One region of the Mitsuokella apri genome, then DNA from elsewhere that is predicted to be linked to it. Evidence: riboswitches for the same ligand, from Rfam matches in the RefSeq annotation. Region 1 holds a riboswitch; the other holds the start of a gene.
The links. A riboswitch is a leader RNA that binds a small molecule or an ion and turns the genes downstream of it on or off. The one in region 1 is predicted to bind thiamine pyrophosphate.
Positions count from the first base shown of each region.

Region 2: it holds a riboswitch for thiamine pyrophosphate, as region 1 does, so the genes downstream of both, thiC (phosphomethylpyrimidine synthase ThiC) here and thiM (hydroxyethylthiazole kinase) in region 1, are expected to answer to the same signal.

Region 1 is NZ_JBHYRS010000003.1:65,045-68,140, reverse strand. It holds gene ACE419_RS05395 (thiamine phosphate synthase) at 1-568, opposite strand, end outside; gene ACE419_RS05390 (MTH1187 family thiamine-binding protein) at 565-888, opposite strand; gene thiM (hydroxyethylthiazole kinase) at 926-1,792, opposite strand; TPP riboswitch at 1,868-1,964, opposite strand; gene ACE419_RS05380 (hypothetical protein) at 1,977-3,095, opposite strand.
Region 2 is NZ_JBHYRS010000003.1:170,135-173,230, reverse strand. It holds gene ACE419_RS05810 (M48 family metallopeptidase) at 1-180, shown strand, start outside; gene thiC (phosphomethylpyrimidine synthase ThiC) at 273-1,580, opposite strand; TPP riboswitch at 1,624-1,723, opposite strand; gene ACE419_RS05800 (phenylacetate--CoA ligase family protein) at 1,882-2,898, opposite strand; gene ACE419_RS05795 (Hsp20 family protein) at 3,045-3,096, opposite strand, start outside.

The DNA.
Region 1 (3,096 bases):
TGACACCGCCGCCGACGACGACCGGCACAGGGCTGATTTCATGCAGTTTTGTGAGTTCTTCGAAGCTGCGCGTGATGATATGGCCGTCAAGGTCGCGGCCGCAGTCTTTCTTTGTCGGCGTCTCATGCAAGGGGCCTGCGCCAAAATAGTCAATGTCTTTCGTATCGGCATGACGGACATAATCGAGAAGTTCATGCGTGCGCGCTGAAAGTCCGACAACAGAGTCCGGGCCAAGCAGTTTGCGGCAGACTGAAACAGGGATGTCACTCTGGCCGACGTGAATGCCGTCAACCTTGATGCCTGCGTCGCGTGCGGCGAGCACGACGTCAAGGCGGTCATCGACGAGGAGGACCACTTCCTTCTCCCTGCCCAAGTCCTTCAAGACCGCGGCAGCTTCGCCGCAAAGAGCGATAAGCTCCCGGGCCGAAGCTACTTTTGAACGGATCTGCAGGCAGGTAAAGCCATTTTCCACCGCCGCCCGTATGACATCCTTGACAGGACGTCCCAGTGTATTCTCAGGCCCCACGACAAAATAGGCCGAGATATCGAGTTTTTCACGCATATTCATTTTGCTTCATCCTCTTTATTTTCTTCTTTAATTTTCTTTTCCAGACGCTCGAGCTTGCCATGCATCATGTCGGTATAGCCCGGCCGGATATCGGCCTTGAGCACGACTTCCGTGCGGATGCCCTTATCCGCGAGGACCATCGTCGCGCGTTTGACGACGTCCATGACCTCGTCCCATTCGCCCTCGATTTCCGTAAACATCGAATTCGTGCGGTTCGAAAGTCCCGACTCGCGGATGACGCGCACGACTTCGCCGACATAAGCAGACATTTCTTCGCCTGTGCCGCAGGGCGCAATGGCCACGGCAATCAATGTATTCATGAAGATCCTTCTTTCCTATTATAATAGTCTTCCCGTCTCAAACCATATGAAACGGATTTCCCGCAATCTCCTCGGGTTTCGCCTGATAAAGCGCATCGAGGAAGTATTTTTCAAAAGTGCCTGGGCCGGCTGCCTGCTCTTCTGCCCTGCGGCCTGCGAGATTATATGCCTGCACAGCTGTCAGCGCCGCGATGAACGGCGATGCTTCGGCTGCATAAACAGCGGCAACACCGCCTAAGGAGCAGCCCGCTCCCGTGATTTTCGTGAAGAACTCCGAGCCGCCTTCACTCATGACAGTCGTCTGCCCGTCCGTCACAAGGTCCTGCTCACCGGAAACCGCCACTGCCCCATGAATGAACGATGCCAGTGCTTCCGCCGCCGGCCGCGCCGATTTGACGCTGTCCGTCGCATCGACGCCGCGCACGCCGGCTTTCTGCAGGTTCTCTCCGAGGCCCCAAAGATTTGCGAGAGCGATGATTTCCGAGGCATTGCCGCGCACAATGGCAGGCGGCAGGGCGCGGAAACACTGCAAAAGGCCCTCTCTGAGGCTGCCGATGCCAATGCCCACAGGGTCGAGAACCCACGGCTTCTTATGCGCGCGCAGAGCTCTTGCCGTGCGCGGCAGTGTTTCGGCATAAAATGGCATCAACGTGCCCATATTGATGTAAAACGCAGAGCCAGCTGCTGCCATGCCCTCCCCTTCATCCGGCAGATAGACCATGGCGGCCGAACCTCCGGCCGCGAGCTGGGCATTGGCTACGAGATTGATGGTCACCGTGTTCGTGACAGACGGCACGAGCGGACAGTCTTCCTTGGTACGCTGTACGGTCTCCCTGATTTTTCCCCGAATCGATTCCATTGTCTCTTTCATTTTCTTTTCGTCTATTTCTTCTCTCTGCTTCAATCCAAACGCCTCCTGAAAACAATCTTTATATTTTTCATCATCATGACAAAAAGCCCGCCTGTTGGCGGGCCTTCTTAAGCATCTCAATTTGCTCCCTACGCTGGTATTAACACAACAGGTTCTAAGGGTCAGGCTTTTGCCTTCTCAACACAAGGTTCCCCCGCAAAGTATTTTATTTTTCGCATCAGCCCGCCAGCGGCAGTTCAGTTGCCTTGGCATTGGCCAGAATCTCGGCTGGAACTTGCACATCCTCCAGGGCATTGAAGTCCCTGCCCTGCAGATGCAGGTCAACCGTGCTCTCACGGATTTCCTTCAGCATCTTATCGCGTTCCGAACGCGGCATATCGCGCCGTTTGACGATGATAGAAGCAGCCTTGCGGATGGGCTCGGTCAGATTGGCATGAACATCGGTCAGCAGGTTCTTTTCGGTATCAATCGTGACCGTATAAGTGAAGTCCGGCAGACTGCGGCAGATTTCCTCCGTCGTCTTCTTCATATTCTCATCCTTGCTCATGGGCAGCAGCTGCTCCTGCAGCAGTTTGCCAAAGGCCTTGCCGTCGACCGTCACCAGATAAGTCTGGCAGCTGCCGTCTTTGACGCCAAACTGCACATCCTTAGCGAGGTCCATAAAGCCATTCGTAAAGGCTGCAGACCAGAAATCGTTGACCTTCTTATCATTTGCCTTGCGCGGCGTAATGGATTTTTCCCATTCGCCATGCCCGAGCTTGCAATAAAAAGCAGTGGCTTTCTCCGTCTCGCGGATATAATAGGAAATCTCACGCTCAAAAGCCGGCGCCCCCGGCAGGATAAAGGTGATATTCATGCTGCCCTTGGCGCGCGTATACGGCTCGGACACAAAGGTAATATGGCTGGCCATGTTGGCACTGCCCGCCGGAGCCGATGTGGCAAGGTCCATATCATAAGTCCCGTTCTTCACTTCCGACAGATGGTCAAAAGCATCGTCAAGAGAAGCTTTCGCCGCCGGCAAAACAGCAGCTGGCTTGCTGCCGGCCTTATCTTTCTCTTCTGTCTTTGTTTCTTTTTCTTCCTGTGCCTCTTTTCCTTCAGACGTCTTTACTTCTGCCGCCTCATCTGCTGCAGATGCTGCCGTATCCGGCTTACCTGCCTCTTTCACATCCGAAGCCGATACAGCGTTTTCGGGTGCTGCCGCTGTGATTTGGGTTTTCCCAGCTGTCACAGCCGGCGCAGCCCCTGCCGGCGTCATGCCGTAAGGCGCAATAAGAAATGCCATACTGCACAGAGCGGTCATAATTGCTTTTTTCTTCCCCATTGCGAATTGCATG
Region 2 (3,096 bases), 110 kb from region 1:
GCAGAGCGTTCCTACTTTGTGCTCGGCAATCTCGCGGCCGCTTACCACAATGGACATAACAAAGAGAAAGCCTATGTGGACGGCAAGACCGTCATGCTCGGCGCACAGCCCATCATGACGAGCACGTACGATGATGAAAGTGCCGCGAAGCTTGCCGACCGTCTCAACAAAATCAAATAATAAAGCTAATAAGACACAAAAAAATTGCTGCTCATGACGGGCAGCAATTTTTTTGCCATTGGCCAGATGTCAGGCATCCATCTTTTGATGAATCAGTCCTGGCACGGGCAGTTTTCTTTATGGAAATATTTGTTGATGATCTCAACGGCGCAGTAATCACCGCACATCGAGCAGGCACCTTCATCCTGCGGATTGCGTGCACCGCGTTTTGCCTTGGCAAGGTCCGGGTCGATGGCAAGCTCCATCTGCTTGTTCCAGTCGAGCACCTTGCGCGCCTTGGCCATCTCAAGGTCCCACTCGCGCGCACCCGGTACGCCGCGCACGAGGTCCGCTGCATGTGCGGCAATGCGGCTCGTGATGACACCCGTATGAACATCTTCGATAGTCGGCAGGGCCAGATGCTCAGCCGGCGTGACGTAGCAGAGGAAGTCGGCGCCCGAAACAGCTGCCAGCGTGCCGCCGATGGCTGCCGTGATGTGGTCATAGCCCGGCGCGATATCCGTGACAAGAGGTCCAAGCACGTAGAACGGCGCCTTGCGGCAAATGCGCTTCTCCAGCTTCATGTTCGCTTCAATCTGGTCGTACGGTACATGGCCTGGGCCCTCGACCATGACCTGTACACCGCGTTTCCAGGCGCGGTCAACGAGTTCGCCGAGCGTGATGAGCTCTGTCAGCTGCCCGCGGTCCGTGGCATCGGCCGTGCAGCCCGGACGCATGCCGTCGCCAAGGCTGATGGTCACATCGTATTTCTCGCAGATATCAAGGATATCATCATAATGTTCATAGAGCGGATTTTCCATCTCGTTGTGGAGCATCCAGCCGGCGATGAACGAACCGCCGCGGCTCACGATGTCCATAACACGGCCCTGACGGCGCATGCGCTCAATGGCCGAACGCGTGACACCGCAGTGCAGCGTCATGAAATCGGCACCATCTTTGGCCTGCTGCTCAATCGTCTCAAGAATATCCGTATCCGTCATCTCGACGACAGCGCCGTGCTCGCGGATGGAACGGACCGTAGCCTGATAGAGCGGCACCGTGCCGACCATGATGGGCGAATGTTCGATGATGCGCTGACGCGAAACATCGATATTGTTGCCCGTCGAAAGGTCCATAACGGCATCTGCACCGCAGCGCACCGCTTCGTCGAGTTTTTTGAGCTCCGGCTCAATGTCCGGGAACGTGCTCGACGTGCCGATATTGGCGTTGACCTTGACGCGCAGGCCTTCGCCGACGCCGCGCGGACGCAGGTTTTTGTGGTTGATGTTCGCACAGATGGCAATCGTGCCATTTGCCACGCGTTCGCGTATCGTTTCGGCCGGAATATGTTCTTCCTCGGCAACGATCTTCATCGCATCGGTGATGCGGCCCTCACGGGCCAGCTGCATTTGTGTAGCCATAATATTCCTCCTAATAAAAAAGCCGTCCGGCGTACCGGACGGCAAAATAGCTTTGTCACTTCCCTACGCAGGTCTTAACCCAACAGGTTCCAAGGGTCGAATCCAGAGATTCTCTCAGCCAAGCGGCTCCCCCAGCGAATCATTCTTTTCCTATTCATATGATGAGCTTCACGATTGTTTCCTTATGGAACAATCAGCTTCATTTATTTTAACAAATCTGTCCTAAAGATGCAATACAAATCCATGACTTTTCCATGTTCATGCGTAATACGCCAAAAATGAATCATGAATGCCATAAACATCAGGACAGCAGCAGACGGAAACGTTTCTGCGTGCGGCCGCAGCTGCATGGAGCCGGCACAGACTCAACCTTAAGGCCCGTGCGCAGGCGAATGAGCGGCATAGCTTCTGCAGCCAAAGACGTCAGCACAAGCTCGCCGCAGCCATCAGCAGCAGGCTTCCGTGTCACAGGGTCTATGACCTCTGCCAGCGTGTAGTCTTCCTGCAGATGAAATGTCAGCGCCGCCGGCTCACAGGGCAGGAATGGTGCCGCCGTCCCGAGCTCCGGCAAAGCAAGCAGGTGATAGACCTTGGCAGCTGTCATTTCCTGCAGCGTGGCCACGAGACTCTCTGACGGGACCTCCGTATGCAGGCAGAGTATGCGGGTAAGAGGCATTTCACAAAGGCCGCTGCCTTTCTGCTGGAGGATGTCGTCGAGCTCAATCAGGCGTTTCGGCGTGCCGGCCAGTGTCTCTGCCGGTACAGAATCAAGTATCGCCGGCCAGATTCTCTTATCCGCGCCGAGCATCACAGCGGCTGCACCGAGGAATTCGCCCGCATAGTGAAAATCCATGAGACGGCTGTCCGCCCCATCGCCGAGTACAGCCGCGAGGGAGGCATTATGCAGGCCGCAGGCCACAAGACTGCGCGTCATCTGCTCGACATGATGCGCAATATCCCCATTGGTCGCAAAGTGCAGAAAGCCTGTTTCCTCTTCATTATACCCTTCATTATATTCTTCATCGGCAGACAGTCCATCACCGTCTTTCATATAAGAGATGCGCAGCAGGCTCGAAAGCGGCATCGTCAGAAAGTCAAAAGCCCTTTTCCCCTGCAGTTCTTCTTTTGCCAGCAGTGGAAAATTCTGCAGGTCGCAGAGATCCTGCAAGTTGCTAGCATTTATCCCTGCCTCTGCAAAGCGTTCCCGGTAGTATGAGCACTTTTCACCGGCCCAGCGCAGTTCCTTTTTTAGTTTTTTCAATTGCAGCTCATGCAGTGCTTCTGCAGAAATCTGTTCAATCGATGGATTTGCAAACAAAAAAATCGTCCTTCCCGTTCTAAATCACAAAACCACAAAAAATTTCCCTCCAGGGAAAGTGACATATCCTGCCAAAAAGCATTCTGCCTTTTCGACAGCCTGTCAGATTTCCCTGGAGGGGGAAACTTTAGGGAAACTATAAACTTTTATTTGATGTCAAAAACGGTCTTATTGGCTTCCGATGGTTCCTTCGGCAGA